DNA from 2 places in the Rothia sp. BD8 genome. Region 1 is predicted to be linked to the other one. Evidence: riboswitches for the same ligand, from Rfam matches in the RefSeq annotation. Region 1 holds a riboswitch; the other holds the start of a gene.

Region 1 (8,604 bases):
GCGGATTTCGGTGGTCTCGGAGTGCCCGGATTCGAAGATCAGGTGGGTCTCATCGGAGCTCAGGCCGCAGCCCAGCCACATCGTCGGGTCCTGCTCGGCCAGCAGGCTCAGATCCGCCTCCACGGGGGTCCCGATCCGGTGGGCCCGGATCTCACACGGGCGCCAGGACTCATCCACGAGGGTGTAGATCAGCCAGCGTCCATCCGGGGTCAGGAAGCCCCCGGCGAAGACCTCCTCCAGCCGGTCTGCCAGCAGCTGCCCGGTGCGCAGATCCTTCACGTACTGGGTGTAGCGCTCATCCCCGGAGGCATCCACGGAGTAGGTCAGCAGGTTCCCGGTCCGGTCCCGGGAGAAGGAGCCCAGGGCGAAGAACGGTACGGACTCGGACAGCTCCTGCGCATCCAGCACGGTCTGCTCCCCGGGCAGGGTCTCACCGGGCCGGATGACCGGCGGCTCCCACGCCTCGGGATCCCGCTCGTCGCCGACGGCGGGCACCCGGCAGTACACGGGGTGATCGTGGCCCTCGGTGGTGCGGGCGAACCACCACCAGGCGCCGTCGCGCACGGGCACGGTCAGGTCCGTCTCCTGCACGCGCTCGCGGATCTCCCGGAACAGGCGGGTGCGCAGCCCGGCCAGCGGGGCGGTCACGGCCTCGGCGTAGGCATTCTCCGCCTCCAGCTGGGCGCGCACCCGCGGCTCCTCCTTGGCCCGCAGCCACTCGTAGGGGTCCTCGAAGGCGTCCCCGTGCAGGGTGCGCACGGTGGGTTCCTGCGGGGTGCTCGGGGGTTCGGCGTCGCCCCAGACGGGGGAGGGAGTCTGGCTCATCCCTCCACTGTAGGGGCAGGGGAGGGCCCGGCCCCACCGCCGCGGCGGCGCACCAGCGGGTACACCGCGGCCAGCAGGACGCACCAGATGACCCCCACGTACAGGGCCACCCGGGTGTCCTCGAAGAAGGCCAGCAGCACCACCACGCCCACCATGAACGCCAGGGCCAGCCAGGAGGCCAGCGGCCACAGCGGGGTGGGGAAGGCCGTGGCGGTCCCCTCGGCGCGCATCCGGCGTTTGAAGGCCAGGTGGGTCAGCAGGATCATCACCCACACCTGCACCGTGGCGAAGGTGGCCAGGGAGGCGACGATCAGGAACGCGTTCTCGAAGAAGTGGTTGACCAGCACCCCGACCACCAGCACCAGGATCATCGCCAGGACCGTGAACAGCGGGATCCCGCGGGAGGAGACCCGGGCGAAGGCCCGCGGCGCCTGACCGCGCTCGGCCAGGCCGAACAGCATCCGCCCCGCCCCGTAGATGTCCGCGTTGATGGCGGAGACCGCGGCGGTGAGGACCACGAAGTTCAGGATGTGCGCGGCCGCCGGGACGCCCAGGGCGGAGAAGATCTGCACGAACGGCGAGGAATCGCCGTCGATGGCCGACCACGGCGTCAGGGACATGATCACGCCCATGGTCAGCACGTAGAACAGCAGGATGCGCACCGGCACCGTGTTCACCGCCCGGGGGATGGACACCTCCGGGTGCTGGGCCTCACCGGCGGTGATCCCGATGGTCTCCACCCCGCCGAAGGCGAACATGACCACCGTGAAGCAGGCGAGGAACCCGGCCAGGCCGTTCGGGAAGAAGCCGCCCTGATCCCACAGATTGGCCACCGTGGAGGGCTGGACCGGATCCAGCTGCACGCCGAAGACCAGCAGGGCAGCACCCCCGACGATCATCGCGACGATCGCGGAGATCTTGATGATGCTGAACCAGAACTCCGCCTCCCCGAAGACCTTGACCTTCCCCAGGTTCACCGCCGCCAGCAGCAGCAGCACCGCGGTGATCCACACCCAGCTGGGGGTGCCCGGGAACCAGAACCGCATGTACAGGGCGACCGCCGTCACATCGGCCACCGCGACCAGCGCCATCTCGAAGGCGTAGGACCAGCCCGTGACGAACCCGGCCCACGGGCCCAGGTACAGGTGCGCGTACTCGGAGAACGCCCCCGCCACCGGATGGGCCAGGGCCATCTCGCCCATCGCCCGCATGACCATGAACACCGCGGCCCCGCCGATCACGTAGGCCAGCAGCACGGAGGGCCCGGCGAAGCCGATCGCGGAGGCCGAGCCGAGGAACAAGCCCGTGCCGATCGCAGAGCCGAGCGCGATGAAGCGGATGTGGCGCAGGGTCAGCCCCCGCTGCAGGGTGGTCGGATCCGCGGCGTCGGCGGGGGACGGCGAGGGGAGGCTGGTACCGGACATGGAGTTCCTCATCGGACGACGAAAGCGGTGCGTGGGCGCGCGGCGCACCGGAGGATGCGGACAGTCCGCCCCCGGCCCGTCCTCGCGCACCGTTCCACCCTAGAGGACGTCGCGGCGGCGTCACACGCGTCACGATCCGTCATCCGCGGACCCATTCGCCGCCGTCCTTGACCGGCGCCGGACGGGGGAGCAGGGTTGATGCCAGGTCACGAGAGCCAGCGACAAGCCCCAGCTAGCTGGCCGGCAACCCTCCCACCGCGGTGGGGTGCCCTGGGTGAGGACCTGGCCGCACCGCCGACCGGCGGACGCGGCAAGCGCGGGCGCACGAGTGCCCGGGAGGTCGCCGACAGACCTCCGCGCACGCCGAGAGGCTGCTCCCCGGTGAACCAGCGGGTTCCGGGTCGAGAGGCAGTGCGCGGGCTCCCACCGGTGATGTCCTCCCGTGTGCGACGTCGTCGCCCCTGACACAGAAGCGCAGGAGCAACCATGACCGAGAACACCACCCTCCCGACCCCCTCCGCCCCGCAGGGCTGGGGATTCGACACCCGCCAGATCCACGCCGGGCAGGAGCCCGACGCCGCGACCGGCGCCCGGGCGCTGCCCGTCTACCAGACCACCTCCTTCGTCTTCCCCGACGCCGAGACCGCGGCCAACCGCTTCGGCCTCAAGGAGCTGGGCCCCATCTACAGCCGCCTGACCAACCCCACCCAGGAGGTCGTGGAGAACCGCATCGCCTCCCTGGAGGGCGGGGTCGGGGCGCTGCTGGTCTCCTCCGGGCAGGCCGCGATCACCCTCGCGCTGCTCAACGTGGCCCAGGCCGGGGACCACATCGTGGCCAGCCCCAGCCTGTACGGCGGCACCTACAACCTGCTCAAGCACACCCTGGCCGCCTACGGCATCGAGACCACCTTCGTGGAGGACTTCTCCGACCCGGAGGCCTGGCGTGCGGCCGTGCGCCCCAACACCAAGGCCTTCTACGGGGAGACCGTCCCGAACCCGCGCAGCGACGTCCTGGACATCGAGGCGCTCGCGGCGGTGGCCCACGACTCCGGGGTGCCGCTGATCGTGGACAACACGGTGCCCACCCCGTACCTGATCCGGCCCATCGAGTGGGGTGCCGACGTCGTCGTGCACTCGGCGACCAAGTACCTCGGCGGGCACGGCAACTCCATCGGCGGGGCGATCGTGGATGCCGGCAGGTTCGACTACGGCCGGGACCCGGAGCGCTACCCGCAGTTCAACACCCCGGATCCCAGCTACCACGGGCTGGTCTTCGCGGAGGACCTCGGGGAGAAGGGCGTGTTCGGCGTGAACCTGTCCTACATCCTGCGGGCCCGGGTGACCCTGCTGCGGGACCTGGGCTGCTCGATCTCCCCGACCAACGCCTTCAACATCTCCGTGGGCATCGAGACGCTGTCCCTGCGGGTCCAGCGCCACGTGGACAACGCCCAGAAGGTGGCCGAATGGCTGCAGGCCCGTCCCGAGGTCACGAAGGTGCACTACGCCGGTCTGCCCTCCTCCCCGTGGTACGAGCTGGGACGCAAGTACGGCCCGCAGGGCGTGGGTGCTGTGGTCGGCTTCGAGATCGACGGCGGCTCCCCGGCGGCCCAGCGGTTCGTGGACTCCCTGGTGCTGCACTCCAACGTCGCGAACATCGGGGACGTGCGCTCGCTGGTGATCCACCCGGCCTCCACGACCCACTCCCAGCTGTCCGAAGATGAGCTGCGCGCGGCCGGGGTGGCCCCCGGGTTCGTGCGGCTGGCCGTGGGCATCGAGGACATCCGGGACATCCTCGCGGACCTGGAGCACGGCTTCGAGCGGATCGCCGAGGCCCGTGAGACGGGTGCCGTCGAGGGGGCCGCGCAGGACGCGCGGGCCCCGGAGCCGGCGGCGTGACCGCGGTGGCAGCACCCGTCGGGACCCGGGCCGAGGGTGTGGTGCGCACCCTCGGCCTTGGGCCCCTGGCCCTGGAGAGCGGGCAGGTGCTGCCCGCTGCGTCCCTGGCCTACGAGACGTGGGGCGAGCTCGCCCCGGACGCCTCGAACGCGGTGCTGGTGCTGCACGCCCTGACCGGGGACACCCACGCCGCCGCCGGGCGGGTGGGACCGGAGGCCCCCGAGCAGACCCGGCTGGCCGCGAGCCGGCCGGGCTGGTGGGAGGGCCTGATCGGGCCGGGGCGCGCCATCGACACGGACCGGTACTTCGTGGTGTGCCCCAATATGCTCGGCGGCTGCGACGGCTCCACGGGCCCGTGCTCGCCGGGCCCGGACGGGAGGATCTGGGGTTCCCGCTTCCCGCGGGCGAGCCTGCGCGACGCCGTCGCGGCCGAGGCCCTGCTCGCCGATGCCTTGGGCATCGACCGGTGGCACCTGGTGGTGGGCGGGTCCCTGGGCGGTTGCCGGGCCGCGGAGTGGGCGGTGAGCTTCCCGGAGCGGGTGCGGGCCTGCGCCGTCGTCGCGGCCGGTCCCGCGGCCACCGCCGAGCAGATCGCGTGGGGCCACGCCCAGGCTCTGGCCATTCGGCAGGATCCGGAGTTCCGCGACGGCGACTACCCCCTCGGGGCGGGTCCGGTGCGAGGCCTGGAGCTGGCCCGGCGCATCGCCCACATCACCTACCGCTCACCTGCCGAGCTGGACCGTCGCTTCGGGCGCCGCGGGCAGGAGGGCACGGAAGAGGACCGGGCGGTGCACGGGCGCGGGCGGTACCGGGTGGAGAGCTACCTGGACCACCAGGGCCGGCAATTGGCCCGCCGCTTCGACGCCAACGCGTACCTGGGGCTGACGGAGGCCCTGCTCGGGCATGACCTGGGACGGGGCCGGGGCGGGCTGCGGGCGGGCTTGGCCCGCACCACCTGCCGGTGGACCGTGGCCGCGGTGGATTCGGATCGGCTGTTCCACCCGGAGCAGTCCGAGCTGCTGGCGGCCAGCCTGCCCCGCCCGGTGCGGGTGCGCCGGATCGCCTCGACCCGCGGGCACGACGGCTTCCTCACGGAGACGCAGCAGCTGGGGAGGATCCTCACCGAGACCGTCTTGTGACCACCCCTCCTGCACCCCCTGCGCAGAACCGGAGATGCGTGACATTCCCGGAGCTGACGTCTCCCGTGATGCCGCGCATCTCCAGTTCTGCGGGTGCGGAGGGCGGATAGCATGGTGGGCATGAGCTTCGACCCCGTCGTGGAGTACTCCCGCCCCGAGGCCGAGCGCGCCGGCACCCACCTGGTGCTGATGCTGCACGGCTACGGCTCGAATGAGCGGGACCTGATGAGCATGGTCCCGTCCCTGCCCGGCGAGGGCTTCACCTACGCCGCGATGCGCGCCCCGCAGCCCTGTGGCCCCGGATTCCAGTGGTTCCCGCTGACGGGGACGCCCGGGGAGCGGATCGGCGTGGACGAGCAGGGGCTGCGCGAGGCGGCCGAGGGCCTGGTCGCCTGGATCGAGGAGCACCGGGAGCCCTACGCCGGGGTCATCCTGCTGGGCTTCTCCCAGGGCATGGCCGTGGCCTCCTCCGCGGTGCGCCACCGGCCCGGGATCGCCCGGGCCCTCGTCGGCCTGTCCGGCTTCGTCCCGTCCCTGCCGGAGGACTTCGCTCACGACGCCGCCCTGGCGCAGGTCCGCCCTCGGCTGCCCGTCTTCTACGGCCGGGATCAGCAGGACCCGGTGATCCCGGAGCCGATGGTCGCCGAGACCCTGGGCTGGCTGCGAGAGCACGCGGAGGTCACCAAGGTGCTCTACGCGGGGATGGGGCACAGCGTGTGCCCGCAGGAGATCGGGCACGTGGGGGAGTTCCTGCGCCACGTGGCACGGGAGGCTGAGGCATGAGCTGTCTCGCCGTGCCCAGTTGCGCGGGCCGAGCGACGCGAGATGAGCTGCGACATAGAGGACATAGAGAGGATCGCTTAGATGACTGCTGATGATCGGGGGAGGGACCTCGCCGACATCGAAGTCTCCGTCATCATCCCGGCCTACAACGCCCAGGCGGAGTTGCCCTGCCAGCTGGCCGCCCTGCGGGATCAGGACTCCGAACTTCCGTACGAGGTGATCGTGGCGGACAACGGCTCCACGGATGGGACCGCGGATGTGACTGAGACCTTCGCCGCCGCGGATCCGCGGTTCCGGTGGGTGGATGCCTCCCGGGGGCGCGGACCGGCCGTGGCCCGCAACGTCGGGGTGGAAGCGGCGCACGGTCGATTTCTGCTGTTCTGCGACGCCGACGATATCGTGACGCCGGCCTTCGTGCGCCTGATGAGTGACGTGCTGCGCAGCCACGAGTTCGCCTCCGGCGCGGGGTCCCTACGGGCCTTCGACGGAATGGAGGGGATCTGCCCGGCGTCGGCGGTGCTGCGTGAGGTGGAGCGCACCGAGCCTGCCGGGGTCGCCCTGCGCTTCGCAGGCCTGCCCATGGCGATGGGGTGCAGCTTCGGCGCCCGGGCGGAGACCTTCACCGCCGTAGGCGGATTCGACGAGTCGTTCACACGGGCGGGTGAGGATTACGAGCTGTGCCTGCGCCTGCATGAGGCACACGCCAGCATGGGCTACGCCGAGCAGCTGTGCATCCACAAACGGCCCCGTTCCAGCTCTTCGAAGCTGATGACCCAGCAGTATCGCTGGAGCGCGGACGGGCAACGGGTGATGGCCGCTCACCCGATCGCGCATCCCCATCGGCTCTCCATCCAGGCGCATGTGCGATCCGTCGGGACATCGGTGCTGGGCATGCTCTGCCTGGACGAGAGTCGATGGGGAACGGCGTCAGCAGCTGAGCTCCGCCCTGGGAAGCAGTCTCGGCAACTTCGTCGGCAGAATCCGCTACCGGAATCAGGACTGAGGGCTCAGGCCTCCTTCTCCAGCCGCACCGCCCGCCCGGAGAATTCGATGACGTCGCCGGGGTGCAGCTGGCGTCCCCGCTCGGTCACGGTCCGGCCGTTGACGCTGACGTAGCCCTCGGTGATCACGGTGCGGGCCTGTTGGCCGTCCTCCACCAGGTTGGCCAGCTTCATCGCCTGGCCGAGGCGGATCATGTCGTCGCGGATGCTCAGCGGCTCGGGATCGGTGCTCATCCCTCGGAGTCTACCGAGCCCGACGCCGCCCGGTAGTCTGGTGGGCAGACGCCCGACCGCGCCGGGCGGCGTCGTGCTGCCCGGCGCGTCCATGCTTTCCACGGAAGGACCCCATTCATGGCACCCAAGTCCACGCTGGACAACGTCATCGCGCTGGCCAAGCGCCGCGGATTCGTGTTCCAGGCCGGTGAGATCTACGGCGGCTCCCGCTCCGCCTGGGACTACGGCCCGCTGGGTGCGGAGCTGAAGGAGAACATCCGGCAGCTGTGGTGGCAGCACTTCGTCCGTTCCCGGGCGGACATGGTCGGCCTGGACTCCTCCATCATCCTGCCCAAGGCCGTGTGGGAGGCCTCCGGGCACGTGGAGACCTTCACCGACCCGCTGGTGGAGTGCCGCTCCTGCCACCACCGCGCCCGCCAGGACCACCTGATCGAGGCCTACGAGGAGAAGAAGGGCCACGCCCCCGAGAACGGGATGGCCGACATCGCCTGCCCCAACTGCGGGACCCGCGGCCAGTGGACCGAGCCGCAGCAGTTCTCCGGCCTGATGAAGACCTACCTGGGAGCCGTGGACAACGAGGAGGGCCTGCACTTCCTGCGCCCGGAGACCGCCCAGGGCATCTTCGTGAACTTCAATAACGTGCTCACCGCCTCCCGCAAGCGCCCGCCCTTCGGCATCGGGCAGATCGGCAAGGCCTTCCGCAACGAGATCACCCCCGGCAACTTCATCTTCCGCACCCGCGAGTTCGAGCAGATGGAGATCGAGTACTTCGTCCACCCCGACGACGCCCCGCAGCACTTCGACCGGTGGGTCGAGGACTGCTGGAACTGGTTCACGGATCTCGGCATCGACCCCGCCAACATGCGGAAGTTCGACGTGCCGGAGGAGGACCGGGCGCACTACTCCGCCGGGACCATCGACATCGAGTACCGCTTCGGCTTCCAGGGCGGCGAGTGGGGCGAGCTGATGGGCGTGGCCAACCGCACCGACTACGACCTCGGCGTGCACAACGCCCACTCCAACGCCCGCCTGGAGTACTTCGACCAGGGCAGCGGGCAGCGCTACGTCCCCTACGTCATCGAGCCCTCCTTCGGTCTGACCCGCTCCATGATGGCCTTCCTCGTGGACGCCTACACCGAGGACGAGGCGCCCAACACCAAGGGCGGGGTGGACGTGCGCACCGTGCTGAAGCTGGACCCGCGCCTGGCCCCGGTCAAGGCCGCGGTGCTGCCGCTGTCCAAGAAGCCGGAGCTGACCCCGGTCGCGGAGAAGCTCGCCGCGGATCTGCGCACCGCCTGGAAC
Region 2 (8,604 bases), on a different contig from region 1:
ATCCGGAAGGGCGGGGGCGCCGGCTCGCGGCACGGGGGCGCTCAGCGGCGCCGGGGTGGAGTCAGCCGGCGGCCCGATGGCGCGGCGCGGCAGTCGCGGCACCGGCCTGAGACGCGACGCTGCTCGCGGATTCGGCACCGCGGGCCCCGCCCTCGTGGGCTTCCTCCCACTGCTCCTCGGACACATCGCTGGTCCTGCCGTGGTGGTGCACCAGGTAGCCCACCACGGTCAGGGCGACACCCAGCAGGGCCCAGAAGATCAGGGTCCACCACTGCTCGGCGGTGTCGGCGTCGGGGAAGAAGGACTCGCTGCGCAGCAGGTGCTGAGCCGCACCCGGCACCAGGTGCTGGCCGATCCAGCCCCAGGGGTGCGGGTAGAACTGCCAGGGCACCTGAGCACCGGACAGCGGGTTGCCCAGGAACATCGTGATCACCGCGCCCAGACCGATCCCTGCGTTGCCGATCAGCGCGGTGCAGCCCAGTCGGCCGGATCCATCTACTCCCACTTCTCCTCCAAGGACGAGATCCTGCAGGCCACCGCCGAGCGCACCCTTCAGCGGGCCGAGCGGATCCTGGCCGAGGCCGCGAGCGCGGAGCAGGCCGTGACCCCCCGGGGCATCGCCCGCACCGTGCCGCGCGACGTCGTGGACCGAGACCTGATGCGCATGTTCCTGCAGCTGTGGTCCGAGGCCGTCCTGGACCCCCGGATCGCGCAGCTGGCCCGGGGCAACCTGCGGCGGGTCCGGGACCTGATGGCCGGGGCCCTGCTGCCCTGGGCCCGCCGTCAGGGCGACGCCGGGCCCGCGGAGGAGCTGGCCCGGCGCCGCGCGGACGGGCTGCTGGCTCTCATGCACGGCTACTTCGTGCGGATCTCGGTGGATCCGGGACTGGACACCCCGGAGTTCCTGGAGGGGATCGTCGAGCTGCTGCCCGAGGACTGAGCGGGGCTCAGGCCACCGGCACCGCCTCCTCCGGACGCGCCGCGGCCTCCCGACGCACCGCCGCGGCCGCGGCCACCAGGTGGCGCAGCGCGGCCTCGGTCTCCGGGTATCCCCGGGTCTTCAGCCCGCAGTCCGGGTTGGCCCACAGCCGATCCGCCGGCACCACCCGCGCCGCGGCCTGGAGCAGGTCCCGGATCTCCTCCTCGGCGGGCACCCGCGGGGAGTGGATGTCCCACACCCCCGGCCCGATGCCGCGGTCGAAACCGGACTCGGCCAGCGGGGCCAGCAGCTCCATCCGGGAGCGGGCCGCCTCCACGCTGGTGACGTCGGCGTCCAGCGCGTCGATCGCCGCGAGCACCTCCCCGAACTCCGAGTAGCACAGGTGCGTGTGGATCTGGGTCTCGGCGCGCACCCCGGAGGTGGCCAGGCGGAAGGCCTGCACCGCCCACTCCAGGTACGCGGCGTGGTCCTCCCGACGCAGCGGCAGCAGCTCGCGCAGGGCCGGCTCGTCCACCTGCACGATGCCGATGCCGGCGTCCTCCAGATCCCTCACCTCATCGCGCAGGGCCAGGGCCACCTGGTCCGCGGTGACGGCCAGCGGTTGGTCCTCCCGGACGAAGGACCACGCGAGGATCGTGACCGGGCCGGTGAGCATCCCCTTGACCGGGCGCTCGGTCAGCGACTGCGCCCAGGTGATCCACGGGACGGTGAAGGCCTCCCCGCGCACCCCCTCCCCCTTCCGGGAGACGTCGCCCCACAGGATCGAGGGGCGGGTGCAGCGAGAGCCGTAGGACTGCACCCAGCCGTGCTCGGTCGCGGAGAAGCCCTCGAAGTGCTCGGCGAAGTACTGGACCATGTCGTTGCGCTCGGCCTCACCGTGCACCAGCACATCCAGCCCCAGCTCCTCCTGCAGCCGGATCACCCGGGCGATCTCCTCCCGCAGCCGATCCCGGTAGCCCTCCTCGGACAGCCGCCCGGCCCGGTGCTCGGCGCGGGCCCGCCGGATCTCGGGGGTCTGCGGGAAGGAGCCGATGGTCGTGGTCGGCACCGGGCCCAGCCCCGCGGCCGCGCCGCGTTCGCGCTGGATGTCGCGACGCACCTGACCCGGCTCCCGCCGGCGGTCCTGCGGGCCCACGGCCGCGGCGCGCGAGCGCACGGCCGCATCGAGCCCGGGGTCCCCAGCGTCGGGCGTGCTGCGGCCCGGCTCGGTCGGGCTCGCCTCGGCCGCCGCGAGCTCCTCGGCGATCGCCTCCCGTCCCTCGGCCAGGCCGCGGGCGAGGATCAGCACCTCCTGGACCTTCTGGTCCGCGAAGGCCAGGCGGTTCCGGGCGTGGCCGGGCAGGGCGGTCTCGGCCTCGAGGTCGTGGGGCACGTGCAGCAGGGAGGTGGAGGTGCCCACCCGCACCCGGGCGCCGGCCTCGGTCAGCTCCTCGAGCAGGTCCAGGGCACCCGGCAGGTCCGTGCGCCACACGTTGCGCCCGTCCACGACGCCGGCCACCAGCGCCGGGGCCTGCGGGGCGAGGAAGGGCTCGAGCTGCTCGGCGGTGAGCCGGCGCAGTCCGCGCCGCCCGGAGGCCAGGTCCGCGTGCACGGCCTCCACCCCGGTGCGGGCCAGCACCGGCAGCAGCTCACGGGCGTCCCCGTAGGCGGTGGTGACCAGCAGGGCGGGGTCCTCCGCCGCCCGGGCCTCGGAGAGCACGCGGTAGGCCCGCTCCACCAGCTCCGGCAGATCCTCCCGGTCCTGGTCGGCCGCCAGGGCGGGCTCCTCCAGCTGCACCCAGCGCACCCCGGTGCGCCCCAGGGCCGCGATCAGCTCGGAGTACACCGGCAGCAGATCCTCCAGCCGGTCCAGGGGGTCGTAGCCGGCCGGGGCGGAGTCCTCGGGCTTGGCCAGCAGCAGGAAGGTCACGGGTCCGACGACGGCCGGGCGCAGGGCCGCGGCGTCGGCCGGGGAGTAGGTGCCGGCGTAGACCTGGCCCTTGAGCTCCTCGGGGTTCGCCGCGAAGGGGGTCTCCGGCCCGATCTCGGGGACCAGGTAGTGGTAGTTGGTGTCGAACCACTTGGTCATCTCCAGGGGCCCGCGGGCGGCGTCGCCGCGGGCCAGGACGAAGGAGGCCTCCCGGTCCAGGCGCCCGTGCTCGTCGGCGAGGTCGTGGAAGCGGGCGGGCACGGCCCCGGTGGCGACGATCGCGTCGAGCACCTGGTCGTAGAGGGCGAAGGACGCGGGGATCGCGGAGCAGCCGGTCAGTCCCAGCTCGCGCAGCCGGGCGACGGTGCGCACCCGCAGGGCGGTGACCTCGCTGGCCAGGTCCGCGGCGTCGGCGTTCCCGGACCAGCGCCGCTCCAGGGCGCGCTTGAGCTCCCGGCGGGGCCCGATGCGCGGGTATCCCAGGACGGTCGCGGCGGGGAAGGGGCAGGCGGCGGCCCCGTGGGTGGACAGGGCGGTGCGCTCTTCAGTGTGCTCGGCGGTGCGGTCGGTGGTGCTCACGGTGGTCTCCTCGGCATCGGATCGGGTGTCTCGGGTGTGGGGGTGATCGGGGTGGCGGGAACGGTCCGGCGGTCCCGGATGGCGCTGCTTCTCGGTCGCAGGCGCCGGGAGGATCTCCTCGTCCAGGGGCTGGGAGCCGGAGGGCAGGTGCCCCCGGGCGGTCTCCACCGGACTGCGTCGGCCCAGGGGCGGGCGGGGTGTCGGGGAGGGGCGAGGCAGGTCCAGGACCTCCAGCAGCTCCAGGGCCGCGGGATGCTCGTTGAAGGTGTACAGGTGCAGTCCCGGCGCCCCGGCGTCCAGGGCGGCCAGGGCCTGCTCCCGGGCCCGGGCCACCCCCACCCGACGCCGCTGCGTCTCGCTCTCGGCGGTCTCCAGCCGGTGGGCGAAGCGCTCGTCCACCGCCAGCCCGGCCAGGGCGCAGACCCTCTCGTAGCGGCGCAGGCTGGTCACCGGGAGGATCCCAGCCACCAGCGGCAGCCCCACCCCGGCCTGCTCGGCCCGGGCCCGCAGGCGGACGTAGTCCTGCGGGTCCTGGCAGACCTGGGTGATCGCGAAGTCCGCCCCGGCCCGCTCCTTGGCCAGCAGCACCTCGATGTCGTGCAGGGCGCTCGGGGATTCGGGGTGGCGCACGGGATAGGCCGCGACCCCCACCGCCAGGCGCCCAGCGCCCAGGTGGGCGCGGTGCTCCCGCTCCACCTCCCGGACCAGCTCCACGAGGTGGCGGGCGAAGGGCAGCTCCTCCGGCCCGGGGACGTATCCGGGCGGGCGGTCCCCGCGCAGCGCGAGGATCCCGCGCACCCCGAGGTCCAGGATCCGGGCCGTCAGCTCCCGCAGCTGCCCGCGGGTGCTGCCCGTGGCGATCACGTGGGCCAGCGGCCGGTACAGGGTGTGGTGCACCAGGTGCTCCAGCAGGTCCAGGCAGCCGGCGCGTCGATCGGCCTGCACCCCGGTGGTCACGGAGACCCAGTCGGGGGCGGTCGGGGCGAGGGCGTCGAGGGTGCGCAGCAGGGCGTCCTGGGCGGCGGGTCCGCGCGGTGGGAACAGCTCGTAGGACAGCGAGGGCGGCGGGGTCGGGGGTGCGGCGGGCACGTCGGGCCTCCTTCTGCAGGATCGGCCGACGGATCGCGGCAGCCGCGGCGGCTGTCGCACGGTATCCATCGGTCCTGGCGGGAGCACCGTTCCCGAACCGTCGCACGAGGGCGGTGGGGGTGGTTGCTGCGGCGTCGTCGAGCCAGGTCTCTCGGCCGCTCTGGATAGGTACCCCTCCAGTGAACCGGCGCAGCCGCGGCCAGCCAAGAACGGACGCGGATGTGACCGTGCGACGCGCCGATGACGCCCGGCGTCCCCGGATGACGCCCCCGCCGTCATGCTCACGGCGAAACCCCTGGAACCGTCCCCCACCCGGGGCGTTGACTAGGGGTTATGACCGAATTCGCAGTGACCAACGCATCCACCGGCGAGGTCGAGCAGACCTTCGACTCCCTGCCCGCCCAGCAGATCCCCGAGATCATCGAGCGGGCGCACCTCGCCGTCGGCCCCTGGCGGGACACCCCGATCGCCCAGCGCGCCCAGGCCCTGGCGAAGGTCGGAGACCTCATCGAGCAGCGCGCCGAGGAGCTGGCCGGGATCATCGGCCGGGAGATGGGCAAGCTCAAGAGCGAGGGCCTGCAGGAGGTCCAGCTGGTCGCCTCCATCTTCCGCTGGTACGCCGAGCACGGCCCCGACGTCCTGGAGCCCACCGAGCTGCAGCCGCAGGGCGCGCAGAAGACCATCGTGGAGCACGAGCCGCTGGGCGTGCTGCTGGGGATCATGCCGTGGAACTTCCCCTACTACCAGCTGGCCCGCTTCGCCGCCCCGAATCTGCTGATCGGCAACACGATCCTGATGAAGCAGGCGGCCATCTGCCCGCTGTCCGCGGGCACCTTCGCCGAGATCCTGCACGAGGCCGGGATCCCGGAGGACGCCTACATCAACCTCTACCTGGACACCGAGGACGTCCCCGCCGTGCTGGAGGACTTCCGGGTGCGCGGGGTCTCCTTGACCGGCTCCGAGCGGGCCGGGGCCTCCGTCGCGCAAAACGCGGGGAAGAACCTCAAGAAGTCCGTGCTGGAGCTGGGCGGCAACGACCCGTTCGTCGTCCTGGACACCTCGGACCTGGACGCGCTGGTGCGCACCGCCGTCGGGCTGCGCACCTCCGTGCAGGGGCAGGTGTGCACCTCCCCCAAGCGGATCATCGTGGTCGATGAGCTCTACGAGGAGTTCGTCGCCAAGGCCCAGGAGGCCGTGGAGGCGATCCGCGTGGGCGCCTGGGACGATCCCGACGCCGACATGGGGCCTCTGTCCTCCGAAACCGCCCGGGACGAGGTGGTCCAGCGCATCCACGACGCCGTGCGGAACGGGGCGACCCTGCGCACCGGCGGCGAGAAGCTGGAGCGTCCCGGCTGGTTCATGTCCCCCGCCCTGCTCACCGACGTGGACCCGGATTCCGACCTGGGCTGCAACGAGCTGTTCGGCCCCGCCGTGATCGTCTACCGCGCCGAGGACGAGGAGGACGCGCTGCGCCTGGCCAACCACACCGACTACGGGCTGCAGGCCTCGGTGTGGACCGAGGACCTGGAGCGCGGCGAGCGCTTCGCCCGGCGGATGCAGGCCGGGATGGTGCACGTCAACGAGCACCTGGTGACCCAGGCGGGCCTGCCCTTCGGCGGCATCGGCCGCTCCGGCTACGGCCGGGAGCTGGCCGAGTGGGGCCTGAAGGAGTTCACCAACGAGAAGCTGGTGCGGGTCAGCGCCCAGTCCTTCTGAGGCCGCACCCCGCACCCTGGCCCGGTGACCCCGGGCCCTCAACATAAGGAGCAGAGCGTGACCGATGAGCAGCGCACCCCCGTGGCCTCCCAGCTGGAGTTCGCGAACCCGGTGACCGCCTACCCGCAGCTGAACCCGGATCCCCAGCACCAGCCCAATCCCGGGCTGGATGCCCGCCTGGAGCCGAAGCCGGATCGCGGCGAGCGCACCTACCGGGGCCTGGGGCGCCTGCCCGGGCGTCGGGCCCTGATCACCGGGGGCGATTCCGGGATCGGCGCGGCCGTGGCGATCGCCTTCGCCCGCGAGGGCGCCGACGTCGCGATCGCCTACCTGCCGGATGAGGAGGAGGACGCCCAGGCGGTCGCCGAGCTGATCCGGGCGGAGGGCCGCACCGCGGCGCTGCTGCCGGGGGATCTGCTGGAGGCCTCGTACCGGGACGGGCTGGTGGAGGCCGCCGTTCAGGAGCTGGGCGGGCTGGACATCCTGGTCAACAACGCGGGCATGCAGTTCTGGTCCGAGAGCATCCAGGAGCTCACCGATGACCAGGTGGATCGCAGCTTCGCCCTCAACGTGCAGGCGATGTTCACCCTGTCCCGGGCGGCGCTGCGGGTGATGCCGGCCGGTTCGACCATCATCAACACCACCTCGGTGCAGGCCTACAAGCCCTCGGATGTGCTCCCGGACTACGCCGCGACGAAGGCCGCGATCAAGGCCTTCACCAAGTCCCTGGCCCAGCAGGCGGCCCCGCAGGGGATCCGCGTGAACGCGGTGGCTCCGGGGCCCTTCTGGACGCCGCTGCAGGTCACCGACGGGCAGCCCGATGCGAAGCTGGACGGCTTCGGCCAGCAGTCCTGGCTGGGGCGGGCCGGTCACCCCGTGGAGATCGCCCCGGCGTACGTGTACCTGGCTTCTGCGGAGTCCAGCTACGTGGTCGGCTCAGTGCTGGACGTCAACGGCGGCGCTCCGACCCCGTGACCTCCTCTCGACGGCGCGTCCCCGGCGGGGGCGCGCCGTCGCGGTTTTTCTGGTGAACTGGTGGTATGCACCACCACCGGTCCCAGACCGCCCCGACCGAATGAGGATGAGATGACCCAGCCCCCTTCTTCCCCCGAGGACCCGAGCCGCGACCGTCCCCAACCGCGCTACGGCCAGTACGCCCCGCAGGACGGCGCCGACGCCGCGGGCGGGCCCGCCGCGGGGGCACCCGCCCCGGGCCACGCCGGGTACCAGCAGGCCCCCGGCTACGGCCAGGGCGCGCCGACGCATGGTCAGGGTGCACCGGTCTATGGGCAGGGTGCCCAGCCGGGCGGGGCCCCCGGCGGCGTCCCCCGCTACGGCGATGCGACCGGTTCCGGAGGGTATGTGCCCCAGCCCGGTGATGTCCGGCAGGCGGGCCCCGCCCCGCAGCGGCTGCGCACCGGGGTGCTCATCGGCTGGATCGGCTGCGGACTGGCCCTGCTGGGCAGCCTGGTCAGCATGATCGACGAGAACCTCATCTTCGGCGGCGCCCTCGAGGTGGCCGGCGCCGTCATCGGCGCGGTCCTGGGCCTGGGGGTCTACGTGATGGGGGCGGCCTTCCTGTGGCTGTGCCTGCGCGGGGCCAACTGGGCGCGGGTGAGTTCGCTGGTCTTCGCGATCATCGCCGGGCTGCAGGCCCTGGCCTCGCTCTTCGCGCTCATCGCCCTGCCCGTCATCGGAACGGTCCTGGCCGCCGAGAACCCGGAGATCGACACCCTGATGCAGGAGGCCACCGGCCCGGCCTTCTGGATCAGCTCGGTGATGACGCTGATCGCCGAGGTCGCCTACCTGGTGGGGGTGCTCATGCTGTGGACCAAGCCGGTCTCCCGGTGGTTCCAGACCGTGCAGGTCCTGCGCCGCGGCTACTGACTCACCGCGGGACTTTCCCGCGGTGATCTGGTGGAATGGGTGATGCACACCAACTTCACTCGAGACGCACGACGCACACCCCCGAGACCCCTTCGAAGGAGCACATCGATCATGTCGCAGCAGCCCGAGCAGAACCCCGCCGACGGCGGCACCCCGCAGTACGGCCAGGGCCAGCCCTAGCAGGGCTACCCGCAGTACCAGACCGGCCAGGGCGCCCCGCAGTACGGAGCCCCCGCCTACGCCGGTCAGCCTCAGGCCGCCGGCTCCGTGGACCAGCTGCTCCAGCAGAAGCCCCAGCAGGTGCGCACCGGCCTCCTGATCCTGTGGATCTCGCTGGCGCTCACCGTGGTCCTCGGCATCATCGCCGCCCTGACCCTGGACTTCGAAGCCACCTACACCCAGCAGGCCCAGGTCAACGGCCAGACCGTCGATGCCACCACCGTCTCCACGATGGCAAGCGCGGCCCGGATCACGGCGCTCGTGG

What was found. Region 1 has a riboswitch for S-adenosylmethionine ahead of NQ707_RS03490 (bifunctional o-acetylhomoserine/o-acetylserine sulfhydrylase). Riboswitches for the same ligand answer to the same signal wherever they lie in the genome.
Region 2: it holds a riboswitch for S-adenosylmethionine, as region 1 does, so the genes downstream of both, metE (5-methyltetrahydropteroyltriglutamate--homocysteine S-methyltransferase) here and NQ707_RS03490 (bifunctional o-acetylhomoserine/o-acetylserine sulfhydrylase) in region 1, are expected to answer to the same signal.

Annotation. Positions count from the first base shown of each region.
Region 1 covers NZ_JANJES010000003.1:99,197-107,800, reverse strand. Annotated here, with positions in the region: gene NQ707_RS03500 (S9 family peptidase) at 1-825, opposite strand, end outside; gene NQ707_RS03495 (amino acid permease) at 822-2,249, opposite strand; SAM riboswitch class IV at 2,454-2,572, shown strand; gene NQ707_RS03490 (bifunctional o-acetylhomoserine/o-acetylserine sulfhydrylase) at 2,736-4,145, shown strand; gene NQ707_RS03485 (homoserine O-acetyltransferase) at 4,142-5,284, shown strand; gene NQ707_RS03480 (alpha/beta hydrolase) at 5,405-6,067, shown strand; gene NQ707_RS03475 (glycosyltransferase) at 6,149-7,183, shown strand; gene NQ707_RS03470 (RNA-binding S4 domain-containing protein) at 7,075-7,302, opposite strand; gene NQ707_RS03465 (glycine--tRNA ligase) at 7,420-8,604, shown strand, end outside.
Region 2 covers NZ_JANJES010000004.1:79,280-87,883, forward strand. Annotated here, with positions in the region: gene NQ707_RS04570 (hypothetical protein) at 62-505, opposite strand; gene NQ707_RS04575 (TetR family transcriptional regulator C-terminal domain-containing protein) at 602-940, shown strand; gene metE (5-methyltetrahydropteroyltriglutamate--homocysteine S-methyltransferase) at 948-4,517, opposite strand; SAM riboswitch class I at 4,580-4,688, opposite strand; gene NQ707_RS04585 (NAD-dependent succinate-semialdehyde dehydrogenase) at 4,851-6,233, shown strand; gene NQ707_RS04590 (SDR family oxidoreductase) at 6,315-7,208, shown strand; gene NQ707_RS04595 (hypothetical protein) at 7,320-8,120, shown strand; gene NQ707_RS04600 (hypothetical protein) at 8,388-8,604, shown strand, end outside.